DNA from 3 places in the Streptomyces sp. NPDC048516 genome. Region 1 is predicted to be linked to each of the others. Evidence: riboswitches for the same ligand, from Rfam matches in the RefSeq annotation. Region 1 holds a riboswitch; each other region holds the start of a gene.

What was found. A riboswitch is a leader RNA that binds a small molecule or an ion and turns the genes downstream of it on or off. The one in region 1 is predicted to bind cyclic di-AMP.
Region 2: another riboswitch for cyclic di-AMP. It lies ahead of ACGFR7_RS04270 (NlpC/P60 family protein); the one in region 1 lies ahead of ACGFR7_RS32715 (M23 family metallopeptidase).
Region 3: another riboswitch for cyclic di-AMP. It lies ahead of ACGFR7_RS30005 (M23 family metallopeptidase); the one in region 1 lies ahead of ACGFR7_RS32715 (M23 family metallopeptidase).

The regions. Positions count from the first base shown of each region.
Region 1 is NZ_JBICWS010000024.1:59,808-64,011, forward strand. It holds gene ACGFR7_RS32705 (PP2C family protein-serine/threonine phosphatase) at 1-874, shown strand, start outside; gene ACGFR7_RS32710 (DUF2332 family protein) at 977-2,143, opposite strand; cyclic di-AMP (ydaO/yuaA leader) riboswitch at 2,427-2,582, shown strand; gene ACGFR7_RS32715 (M23 family metallopeptidase) at 2,594-3,718, shown strand; gene ACGFR7_RS32720 (aldo/keto reductase) at 3,794-4,204, shown strand, end outside.
Region 2 is NZ_JBICWS010000002.1:81,172-85,375, forward strand. It holds gene ACGFR7_RS04260 (NlpC/P60 family protein) at 1-406, opposite strand, end outside; gene ACGFR7_RS04265 (hypothetical protein) at 732-1,085, shown strand; gene ACGFR7_RS04270 (NlpC/P60 family protein) at 1,307-2,458, opposite strand; cyclic di-AMP (ydaO/yuaA leader) riboswitch at 2,466-2,650, opposite strand; gene pcrA (DNA helicase PcrA) at 2,942-4,204, shown strand, end outside.
Region 3 is NZ_JBICWS010000019.1:19,631-23,834, forward strand. It holds gene ACGFR7_RS30000 (GntR family transcriptional regulator) at 57-746, opposite strand; gene ACGFR7_RS30005 (M23 family metallopeptidase) at 1,016-1,795, opposite strand; cyclic di-AMP (ydaO/yuaA leader) riboswitch at 1,808-1,963, opposite strand; gene ACGFR7_RS30010 (M16 family metallopeptidase) at 2,176-3,558, opposite strand; gene ACGFR7_RS30015 (M16 family metallopeptidase) at 3,597-4,204, opposite strand, start outside.

The DNA of each region.
Region 1 (4,204 bases):
TCGCGGGGCCCTTGAGGACTACCAGGAGGCCGGGGCGGAGAGTGCCATGGTCTTCGTGGTCGCGCTACTGGCCCTCGGGCTCAACCGGTTCGTCCAACGGAGCGATGCCCACCTGGCCTCCGTACGGGACATCTCGGAGGCCGCCCAGCGCGCCGTACTGCCCACGCCCCCCGAACGGCTCGCCGGCCTCGGCGTCGCCGCCCGCTACGTGGGGGCGCGGGCGGATGCCCGGATCGGCGGCGACCTCTATGCGGTGCAGGACACCCCGCACGGCGTACGGCTGATCGTCGGCGACGTACGGGGCAAGGGGCTGGAGGCCGTGGAAGCCGCGGTGATCGTCATCGGCGCCTTCCGCGAGGCGGCGGAGCAGGAGACGACGCTGGAGGCGGTGGCGGGCCGGCTGGAGCGGGCGCTGCAACGCGAGGGCGGACGGCGCGCGGGGCTCGACGAGTTCGAGGGGTTCACCACTGCCGTCCTCGCCGAAATCCCCGCCAATGGGCAGTCCGTGCTGCGCGTGCTCAACCGGGGCCATCCGTCCCCGCTGCTGCTCACCCTGGACGGCGGGCTGCGTGAGCTGGTGCCCGCGGTGCCGGCGCTGCCGCTGGGCATGAGCGAGGTGGCGAGCTGGCCGGACCGGTCGGACGAGACGTTCTTCCCGGCCGGCGCCCTGCTGCTGTTCTTCACCGACGGGGTGACCGAGGCCAGGGACCTGCTGGGCCGCTTCTACCAGCCGGCGAGCAGACTGCGCGGCCGTCGTTTCCGGGGTCCTGACGCCCTCCTGGACACCCTCGTCGAGGACGTCGCACGGCATACGGGCGGCGCGCCGGCCGACGATATGGCCTTGTTGGCGGTGCAGCGGCCGATGCGGGCGTAGGGAGGGCGGGGAAGGACGTAGTGCGGGTGCAGGGAGGACGTAGTGCGGGTGCGGGGAGGGGGCCGTAGCCCCGGCAACGCTCGCCGTCCCCTGCGGCAGGCCTTACACCACGCCCTCCGCCCCCGGGAGCCGGTGCAGGCTTTCACCGTACGGACCGCTGAGCGCGACCGGGCGCTCGTCCAGGGCGAGGGTCAGCAGCGCGTCATGCGGGTGCGGCGAACGGGGCGCCGGCGTGGGGATCCAGGGCAGGACGGAGTGGTGCTCGTGGGAGACCCAGTGCCCGCCGCCGGGCCGTCCGCGCAGCAGCGACCGCACGAGATGCGCGAACTCCTCGCGGCGGGCGGGCGCGAGGCCGGCCAGCGCGGTGCTGTGGAAGATGACCAGCGTGGCCTCGGGCGGTGCCTCGGCGGCGAGCGCGGGCAGCTCGTGGAGCAGATCGCCGCGCACCATCCGCGGCCGTGGCGCCGCCCGTACCGCCTCGACGGCCGCGGCCAGCCGCGCCGCCCGTGCCCCGTCGCCCGGCCATACGAGCGCCTGCAGCCAGCGCAGATCGTCCGGTTCGGCGGCCGGGTCGAGCGGGTCGAGGCCGATTCCGGCCCGCCAGACGATCCGCGGCATCCGGTCCAGGCCGGGCAGCTCGTCGGCCGCCCACCCCGTACTACGGCACTCCAGCACCAGCGGGCTCTCCGGCGCCCCTGCCACTGCCACTGCCATTGCCTCGGAGCGACGGATACCGCTTCCCCCGTCGTCCTCGTACGAGCGCAGGTAGCGATGGCGGTAGCGGTAGCCATAGCGATCGGGATGCAGACACAGCCCCGCCGACGTGCCGACCTCCAGCAGCGCCAGCGGCTGCGGCAGGCGGGCGAGCAGCGGCAGCAGCGTCGCGCAGTGGGCCGGCTCATCGGTCCGGGACGAGCGCTGCATGATCACCGCACGCACCTCGCTCCAGTGCCGTACCGTCCACTCGCGCCAGCGGCCGTACGCCGTTTCGCCGCGCGGCCCCAGCTCGGCGTGCGGGCCGTCGAGATAGCGGACGGCGGCGAGCAGAAGCTCCGGCTGCTGGGCGCCGCCGGCCGGCAGCGACCCCGACAGCAGATCGCAGAGCTCCGGGTCCTGGCTGATCCGCGCGCTCAGCTCCTCATGCGCCGCGGACCGCCCCCGCGCCTGACGCCAGGAGAACTCCCGGTACCGCTCCGCCAGCCCCCATGTGCCGGCAACGGCGCGCGCGACGTGACGGGTGTTCCCGGTGTTCCCGACGTTGACGGCCATGATCCGACGTTACTGCTCTCACGTTCCGTCACCGAGGGGCACCCCTCCGCATAACGACTGGTGCACAATCGCCGCGAGATCGTTTAGGGGAGGGCGGTCAACTCGCCCGGTTTGCGGCCGTGCTGGCCGAAAAAGTCCACGCCAAAGCTCCTGCCCAGCCGCTACGAAATCCCGGGAAGGCTTGGAATTCGACCACGATCTCTATTACTGTCCGATAACGCAGCGCGGTCGTCCCAGCCGTCGCAAGAGGCGGCACCGTGCGCCGACGCCGAATCCCGCACGCGCTTTTCACGCACCTCCAGCACCTCGAACTGCACCAAGGGAACCGGGGAACCACTTCCTTGGGGTGAATCGGACGCTCTCCGCCAGCGGGCGCCCGTAGGAGACCTTCCTGCTCCGAACCCGTCAGCTAACCCGGTAGGCGAGAAGGAAGGAAAGGAGAGCGCCCCCGTGGCGTCCAACAGGCCTGCCCCCGAGGGTCCGTCCGCCTACGACCTCGATGACCGAGGTGCCTTCCCGGGCCCCGGTGATGCGGACAACAACAACGACGGACCGTGGGAGGAATGGAATCCCACCGAGGATTCCGTCCGCTCGGTCCGCGGCAAGCACCGGGTGGCCAAGCAGCGTGGCGGCGGGCTCGCCCGCGGTGGCACGGTCCTGGGCGTCGGCGTCATCGCGGCGGTCGGTGCCGGCGGAATGGCCACGGCCGAGGGCCGCCCTCCGGTGCCGATCTCGATGCCCGACGTCGGCGGAATGGCCGACGACCTCGCCGACAAGCTGCCGGACGTCAAGTCCCTCCCCGGCGTTGGTGACCTCATATCGGACGCGGACGCGGACGCCGACGAGGGCACGGATACGGCCGCGGCCTCGGCCGCAGGCAGGGACACGGGCACGGCCTCCGCCGCGGCCGGCAACGCGGCCTCGGGCGCGGACGCCGGTGAGGCGCTGCGCAGCCGCATCCTCCAGCAGGCCGACGCGCAGCAGGGCGCCGCCGAGCAGGAGGCCCGTGAGGGCGCCGAACACGCCGCTTTCCAGACCGCCGATAAGGCAGCCGACGCCCACCAGAAGTCGGCCGAAAAGGCCGCAGCAGCCAAGAAGGCGGCCGAAGTGGAGGCCAAGCGCGAGGCCGAAGAAGCGGCCCGTCAGAAGGCGGAGGCCGCCCGCCTCGCCAAGCTGGCGAAGAACTTCATCGCTCCCGTCTCCTCGTTCACCCTCACCGCCAGCTTCGGCCAGGCCGGCGACCGCTGGGCCGCGGACCACACCGGCCAGGACTTCGCCGCGCCGACCGGCACGCCCGTCAAGGCCGTGCACTCCGGCACCATCACCCAGGCCGGCTGGGCCGGCTCGTACGGCTACCGCATCGTCCTCACCCTCGACGACGGCACCGAACTCTGGTTCTGCCATCTGTCCTCGATGGTGAAGACCTCCGGCAAGGTCAGCACGGGCGATGTCATCGGCCGCGTCGGCGCCACCGGCAATGTCACCGGCCCGCACCTCCACCTGGAGGTGCGCCCCGACGCCGGCGACCCGATAGACCCCATGCCGTGGCTGCGCGATCACGGCATCAAGGTGTGAACGCCTGACGGGATGTGCCGTCGGGGGAGAGGGAACGGAGGGAATAACTCCGCTCCCCCGACGTTGCCACCACGTATGACCGCGACACACACCCCCCGGAATCATCAGTCCCTGGGCTCGCTCTCCGTCTCCCCGCTGTCCCTCGGCGGTAACGTCTTCGGCTGGACGGCCGACGAGAGCGAATCCTTCGCCGTGCTCGATGCCTACGTCGCGGGCGGTGGCAACTTCATCGACACCGCCGACGTCTACTCGGCCTGGGTCCCCGGCAACAAGGGCGGTGAATCCGAGACCGTCCTCGGCAACTGGCTGACCTCCCGCGGCAACCGCGACGATGTCGTCATCGCCACCAAGGTCGGTGCCCACCCGGACCACAAGGGCCTGTCCGCCGCCACCGTCAAGTCCGCGGTCGAGCTCTCCCTCACCCGCCTGCGCACCGACTACATCGACCTCTACTACACCCACTACGACGACGAATCGGTGGAGGTC
Region 2 (4,204 bases), on a different contig from region 1:
GGTACTGGCTCGCGGCCACGGCGCCCAGCTCGCTGCGGGCGTCGTTCAGTTCCGCGGTTCGGCGGGCGGCCTCGTCCTGCAGCCTGCTCAGCTCCTCGCGGGCGGTGCCGGCGGCTTCCTTCGCGCCGTTGTAGCTCTGCGTGGCCACCTCTGCCTCCTGGTACAGCGCGTTGACCCGGTCCTTGACCCGGTCGGGGGTGAGCCGGTGGGCGGCCTGGCCGGCGCCGTCGGCAACGGCGGCGACGGGGGCACCCTCCGCCGCCGGAGCGAAACCCGTGGCGGTGGCGGCGCCGGCCAGGGCCAGGGTGGCGGCCGTGCGGGCGGTGCGTGCGCTGCGTGCGCCGCCGGTGAGCGCGGCGAGCGGATGCTGCCGCGGCTTGCGGTGCGAGGCCACGGTGGCCGTCACTTCCTTCCCTTGGTGCCCGTGGGCCCGGCGGCGGTCCGTCACGAGGGAACGGACCGCCGCCGCACCTCACGGCGGGGCGGCCGACAGGACGCCGGTGGGAGGCCGGCGAGGGCGGGGAGTCGACCGCCTGGAGGAGGACGCTAAGCCTGGGTGTTGCGGTGATGAGTCCGCTTGCCCGGGATTGCTCGCTTTCGACCGGGGTCGGTGCGCGGGTGACCATGGCGCCACGGCCACTCGGCCGGGACCGGGCCCGGCCTGACCGAAGCGGCGATTGTGGGCGCCCTGCCTGAAGGGCCGTGCTATGCGGCGGCTACGATCCAGCACTATGGACGTAGTAATCAATCTCTTCGTCGGCCTGCACATCATCGGCATCGCCTCCCTGCTGGGCGGCTTTCTGACCCAGATGAAGGCGATGGGCGCGGGCACCGCCCGCTTCGTGCCGGCGATGCTGCACGGCGCGCTGACGATGCTGGTCACCGGCATCGTGCTGGTCGGCCTCAACCAGGCCGAGGATCACAGCCTCAACACCATCAAGCTCGGCATCAAGATGGCCGTTCTGGTGGTCATCCTGGCGCTGGTCTACGTCAAGCGGGACGACGAGAAGATCGCCCCGCCGCTCTTCGGCGCGGTCGGTGCGCTGACGGTGGCCAACATCTTCATCGCCGTGCTCTGGACCTGAGCGGAACGGCGGACGCCCCGCGAGCCGGGCGCGGGGCGCAGGCCGGGGCGGCGTACGCCCCGCCGGCAGGGCTCCGGGCGCCGACGCACGGGCTCCTCAACGGCACACCGCGCGGTCGTCGCACTCCTCATCCGGAGGCGACGGCCGCGCGGTGGCGTGTGGGGGGTGGCCGTGGGGGGTGGCCGTGGGGGGTGGTCTGACGGGGGAGCGGGGGCCGGGCCTCAGCCCGGGCGGACGCTCCCGTAGATCGGCATGTAGTAGATCGACTCCTCCCGGACGTTGGCGCCCGGGTGCGGGGCGTGGATCATCTTGCCGCCGCCTATGTACATGCCGACATGGCTGATGTCGTCATAGAAGAAGACCAGGTCACCGGGCTTGAGGTCCTTGGTGGCGACCCGCTGGCCGGCCTTGACCTGGTCCCAGGTGGTCCGCGGCAGGCTGACGCCGGCCGCCTTCCACGCCGCCTGGGTCAGTCCCGAGCAGTCGTACGAGCTGGGTCCGGTCGCGCCCCACACATACGGCTTGCCCATCTGGGAGCGGGCGAAGGCGAGCGCCTTCTCGGCCTGGACGGAGGACGAACCCCCGGTCGAGCCACCGTTGTCGGAGCCGCCACCGGTCTGACCGCCGGACGGGCCGCCCCCGTCGTGCTGCTGCCGGCGCTCGCGCTCCTGCTGCTTGCGGGCCTCCTCCTCGGCCTTGCGCTTGGCCGCCGCCTCCTTCTGGCGCTCCAGCTCCGCCAGCCGCGCCTTCTCCTGGGCGGTCAGCTTGGACAGCAGCTGCCGGGCCTCGGTCAGCTTCTGCTGGACGGACTGCTTGGACTCCTTGAGCGAGGCCTGCGACGTCTGCAGCCGTTCCAGGTCGCGGGTCGCCGCCGCCCGCTGCCGGGCGGCCGCGGCCTGCTGCTCCTGGTAGTCGGAGACGGCCTCCTTCTGCCGCCCGGTCAGGCGCTCCATGAGGTGGCTGCGGTCGAAGAACTGCTGCGGGTCCTTGGCGAGCATCAGCTGCGCCGTCGGGTTCATGCCGCCGCTGCGGTACTGCGCCGCGGCGAAGGCGCCCAGCCGGCGCCGGGCGTCGTTCATCTTCTCGGCCCGCTCGGCGGCGGCGTCGAGCAGGCCGTCGACGCGGTCCCGCTGGTCGTCGGCGTGCTCCTTGACGGCGTTGTACTTCTGGGTGGCCACCTCGGCCTGGTGATAGAGCCCGTCGACCTTCTGCTTGACCTCTTCGATGCTGGGCTTGGGCGCCCGGGGGGCCGCGTCGGCGGACTGCGAGAGCAGCGTGGCCGAGGCGAGGGCGGCGGTGGTGAGCCCGACCGCCGTACGCCTTCCTCCGGGCGAGGTGAGAATGCTGGTGCGCGGCTTGCGATGCGACGCCAAGGCCGGCGACTCCTTCCGTGGACCGCCTACCGGGTTAGCTGTCGGGTTCGGGCGGTGTCGCTGACGGAAGGCTTGCCCTACGGTCCGGATGCCCGCTGGCGACGGCTGTCCGGATCGATTCACCCCGGTGGTGCTGGTGGGTCCCCGGCTCCGGTTGCCCGAAGGCAGGGCCGGACTCGGCGTGGGCGGCCCGTGCGGACGCTGTCGTCCACGGGGAGGCGGGCTGCCTGAGCGAGGACGTTAGCCAACTCGTGTGGCTCCTGTGAAGGCTGATGTTCGATATGCCCGAAACCTTTTTGTGACCTGAACGCGATGCGAGGGTTGTCATGGCAGATGTCGGATTCGGGTAGAGGAGCCGCCGACCGGTTTGCGCCGGCCCCGGACGCCCTGACCTGCCGCGGTGCCACGGCCCGCGGTGAAAGCGGGCCGCAATCGGCTACTGGGCCGCGGGCTGTCAGTGCGGCGGCCTAGACTCGGTGGGCGATGAGCAGCCTCTTTGACGACAGCTTCCTGGCGGACCTCGGCCACAAGGGCGAGGAGGAGCACCCTCCGCCCCCCGAGGACGAGCACGGCCCGGCCCCGGAGGAGATCCCTGCCGACCTCTTCGGCGGGAGGTTCGACGCGCCCCCGCCCAGAGAGGCGTACTACCGCGACGGTGCGGCCCGTCCCGTCCTCGACCCGGCGACGCTGCTGGAAGGGCTCAACGACGAGCAGAAGGCCGCCGTGGTGCACACGGGCGGCCCGCTGCTGATCGTCGCCGGTGCCGGCTCCGGCAAGACCCGGGTGCTCACCCACCGCATCGCTCATCTGCTCGCCGAGCGCCATGTCCACCCCGGCCAGATCCTCGCGATCACGTTCACGAACAAGGCCGCCGGCGAGATGAAGGAGCGCGTCGAGGAGCTGGTCGGCCCGCGCGCCAACGCCATGTGGGTCTCCACCTTCCACAGCGCCTGCGTGCGCATCCTGCGCCGCGAGTCCAAGAAGCTGGGCTTCACCTCCTCCTTCTCCATCTACGACGCCGCCGACTCCAAGCGCCTGATGGCCCTGGTCTGCCGCGATCTGGACCTGGACCCCAAGCGCTACCCGCCCAAGTCCTTCAGCGCGAAGATCTCCAACCTCAAGAACGAGCTCATCGACGAGGAGACCTTCGCCGGGACCGCCGCCGACGGCTTTGAGAAGACTCTCGCCGAGGCGTACGCGATGTACCAGGCCCGGCTGCGCGAGGCCAACGCCCTGGACTTCGACGACATCATCATGACGACGGTCAATCTGCTCCAGGCCTTCCCGGACGTCTCCGAGCACTACCGCCGCCGCTTCCGCCACGTCCTCGTCGACGAGTACCAGGACACCAACCACGCCCAGTACACCCTCGTCCGTGAGCTGGTCGGCCCCGCCGAGACCGCCGCCGAGCTGTGCGTCGTCGGTGACGCCGACCAGTCGATCTACGCCTTCCGCGGTGCCACGATCCGCAACATCCTCCAGTTCGAGGAGGACTACCCGGACGCGACCACGATCCTGCTGGAGCAGAACTACCGCTCCTCGCAGACGATCCTGTCCGCCGCCAACGCCGTCATCGAGCGCAACGAGAACCGCCGCCCCAAGAACCTCTGGACGGACGCCGGGGCCGGTCCCAAGATCACCGGCTATGTCGCCGACACCGAGCACGACGAGGCGCAGTTCGTCGCCGACGAGATCGACCGGCTGACCGACGCCGGTGACGCCAAGGCCGGCGACGTCGCGGTCTTC
Region 3 (4,204 bases), on a different contig from region 1:
AACGCGGTCTCGCACCCCGAATCCCATTCCGCGCTTCTTTGTATACGGGGCGATTGTTAAGGGCGGGCACGGACCGTGTTGACGGGCGGTTTCGGATCCCTCACCTCTGTTTTGGCGGGGCGCCGGAGCCGGTACACCGGGAGGGAGCGCTCGACATGAGCCGCCATCAGGGCACGGGCCCGTTCCGCATCCCCCCGGGCCACCGCGTCCAGCACCGCGCCGTGTTCGTCCCACGACTCCCGCGTACGGGCGGGCAGCTCCACGGCGTACATCCACTCGATCTTGCGCCGTAGCTGGGTCAGCAACGCCGTCAGGCTGGGGCTGCCGGCCGCCTGGGCCAGCGTCTCGTGGAACCAGCCGTCCAGTTGGCGCAGATCCGCCGGGCTGCCGTGACGGGCTCGCTCGCGGCCGAGCCGTACCAGGCCGCGGAGGACCTTGAGGTGGGCCGGGCTACGGCGGATGGCCGCGCGTGCGGCTCCCAGCGGCTCCAACAGGGCGCGGACGTCGAGGAGATCGGCGGCCTCCTGCTCGGTGGGCTCGGCGACGCAGGCGCCCGCGTGGTGGCGGGTGGTGACAAAACCTTCGGACTGCAGAGTCCGCAGGGCTTCACGGACCGGCACCCTGGAGACGCCGTACCGGGCCGCAAGGATCTCTTCGATCAGCCGGCTCCCCGGCGCCAGCGCACCGGAGACAATGTCATCGCGAATCGCCGTGCACACCGCATGAGCGGAAATATGGCCTCGCATCTTCCGTGCCTCCGCCGTAATCCCCTGGAAACGTCGCCGGTCGGCGACTATTCCGTGACTCTATTCGACCGGAACGCCTTTTCGGCGGGCTCCGGTTATTCAGGGAAATTTTTTGGCCGGAAGTGGGCGGGAGGGCACGGCGTATCCCCTGCACACCGACCCGGCACCGGATACAGCGAAGCCCCGGCCGTGGAGCCGGGGCTTCGGGCGGACGCTCGGTCCGGTGGCACGCGGCCCCGGTGAGGAGCGCGGGCGGGCGAGACGGAAGATCAGACCTTGACGCCGTGCGAGTGCAGGTACGCGATGGGGTCGATGTCCGAGCCGTAGTCGGCGCCGGTACGGGCCTCGAAGTGCAGGTGCGGGCCGGTGGCGTTGCCGGTGGCGCCGGAGAGGCCGATCTGCTGGCCCGGGGTGACGTGCTGGCCGACCGAGACGCCGAGCGACGACAGGTGGCCGTACTGGGTGTACGTACCGTCGTTCATCTTGATCACGATGTTGTTGCCGTACGAGCCGCCCCAGCCGGCCTCGACGACGGTGCCCGTGCCGACGGCGTGGACGGAGGTGCCGGAGGCGGCGTGGAAGTCGATGCCGGTGTGGCTGCCCGAGGACCACAGGCCGCTGGAGGCCTTGTAGGAGGTGGACACGTAGGAGTCGGCAACGGGGGCGACGAAGGTGTTGAGGCGCTTGCGCTCCGCCTCGCGGGCGGCGCGCTCCTTGGCCTTGCGGGCGGCCTCGACGCGCCGCTTGGCCTCCTCGGCCTGCTTCTTGGCCACGGCCTCGGCCTTCGCCTTCGCCGCCGCGGCCTCCGCTTCGGCCTGCTGCGCGTCGGCCTGGGCCTCGACATGGTTGGCGAGCTCGTCACCGAGCACGACCGCCTGCTGCAGACCGGTGTCGTGGGCGCGGGCCTCGTCCGTGGCCGCCAGCGCCGGCGAGGCCACGGAGGCGACCACGCCGCCGGCCGCGAGGGTGGCTATGCCGGCGATGTTGCGGGTCGTCCGAACGGGGCGGCTCGTACGACGGTGCTTCCCGGTGGCACGGATGAACGCCATGTACTGGCTTGTCCTTTCCCTCCTTCTCGCCTACCGGGTTAGCTGACGGGTTCGGAGCAGGAAGGTCTCCTACGGGCTCCTCCGGAGGGGAGTCCGATTCACCCCAAGGGACTCTGGGTCCCCGGCTCCCCTGGCTCGCGCCGTACGGGGACTCGGCGATGACTGTCCGGTGCCACGGTTGTGGCGGACTTGTGACGAACAGCCGGACCGACGCTAGACGGGGCAACTTTCAATCGGCAAACAGAACCGCTTTTTTGTGCGGGATGCCACAAGAACCGGCGCACCGGCCGCAATAAACCGGACATACGGCAACTCCCGTGGCAGACCATCGCCACGGGAGTTGCTTTGTCGATATGTGACCTTCCGTCACACGGGTGGCACTAGGCGCCGATGACCGTCACCTCACCGATGCCCAGCGCCTTGCTGGGCTCGGCGATCTGTGCCGCATCGCCCACCAGGACCGTCACCAGCCGGTCCACAGGGAAGGCGTTGACGGCCGCCGCGGTCGCCTCGACCGTGCCGGTCTCCGCGAGGCGGACGTAAAGCTGCGCCTGGAAGTCGTCCGGCAGGTGCTGCTCCACCTGGTCGGCGAGGGTGCCGGCGACGGCTGCCGCGGTCTCGTACTTCAGCGGCGCGACCCCGACGAGGTTCTGTACGGCGACATCCCGCTCGTCGTCCGTCAGCCCCTCTGCCGCGAGGGTGCGCAGCACGTTCCACAGGTCGTCGAGCGCCGGGACGGTGGAGGCGGTGTCCACCGAACCGCTGATGGCCAGCAGCGAGGCTCCCGTGGCCCCCTCGGGGGACGTGGGAGCGGTGGAGCGAAGCACCTGGCCGAAGGCGCGCACCCCGTAGGTGTAGCCCTTCTCCTCGCGCAGAACACGGTCCAGACGGGAGGTGAGGGTGCCGCCCAGGCAGTATGTGCCGAGGACCTGCGCGGGCCACACCCGGTCGTGCCGGTCGGCGCCGATACGCCCGATGAGCAGCTGTGTCTGGACGGCGCCGGGGCGGTCCACGATCACCACACGGCCGGTGTCGTCGGCGACGATCGGCGAGGCCTTCAGCGGCTCGGCCGACGAGCCGCTCCACGCGCCGAGCGTCTCGGCGAGCGCGGCGTCCAGGTCGACCCCGGTGAAGTCACCGACGATGACGGCAGTGGCCGTGGCGGGCCGTACATGGGCGTCGTAGAAGGCGCGGACGGCCGCGGCATCGACGCGTCCGACGGTCTCCTCGGTGCCCTGGCGCGGCCGTGACATACGGGACGTCGCCGGGAACAGTTCCTTGGACAGCGCCATCGCCGCGCGCCGGGCCGGGTTGGCGAGCTCGTGCGGGATCTCGTCGAGACGGTTGCGCACCAGCCGCTCGACCTCGCTCTCCGGGAAGGCGGGCGCGCGCAGCGCGTCGGCGAGCAGGCCGAGCGCACGCGGCAGCCGGGACGCCGGCACCTCGAGGGACACCCGTACACCGGGGTGGTCGGCGTGCGCGTCCAGAGTGGCACCGCAGCGCTCCAGCTCGGCGGCGAACTCCTCCGCGTCGTGCTTGTCGGTGCCCTCGGACAGGGCGCGCGCCATGATCGTGGCGACGCCGTCCAGGCCCTCGGGTTCGGCCTCCAGCGGAGCGACGAGGTTGATCTCGACGGCGACGACCTGCTGGCCGGGGCGGTGGCTGGTCAGGAGGGTGAGCCCGTTGGGCAGTTGGCTGCGGTCGGGGGCCGGGAAGGCCCACGGCCTGGGCGCGCCGCCCTGGGGCTGCGGGTGAAAGTCCATGCTGCACACGGGGGAATCGGCGTGGGTGGTGGCGTCGCTCACTGGTCCGCCTCCCCTTCCTCGGTGTCGGCGGCGTCGGTCGGCTCGGTGGGCTCGTAGACGAGCACCGCGCGGTTGTCGGGGCGCAGCCGGGCCTTGGCGACCGCCTGCACCTCCTCGGGAGTGATGTCCAGAACCCGCTGCACTGCGGTCAGCGCCAGCTGCGGGTCGCCGAACAGGACGGCGAAGCGGCACAGTTCGTCGGCGCGGCCGCTGACCGTGGCCAGCCGGTCCAGCCATTCGCGCTCCAGCTGGGCCTGTGCCCGCTCCATCTCCTCCGGGGTCGGGCCCTCGGCGGCAAAGCGGGCCAGCTCCTCGTCGACCGCGCGCTCGATGCCGGGGACCTCCACTCCGCCGGACGTCTTCACGTCCAGCCAGCCCAGCGAGGGTGCGCCGGCCAGCCGCAGCAGGCCGAAGCCGGCCGCCACGGCGCTGCGGTCACGGCGCACCAGCCGGTTGTACAGGCGGGAGGACTCGCCGCCGCCCAGGACGGTCAGCGCGAGGTCGGCGGCGTCCGCCTCACGAGTACCGTCGTGCGGCAGGCGGTAGGCGGCCATGAGGGCCCGGGCGGGCACGTCCTCCTCGACGACCTCGCGCAGCTCACCGC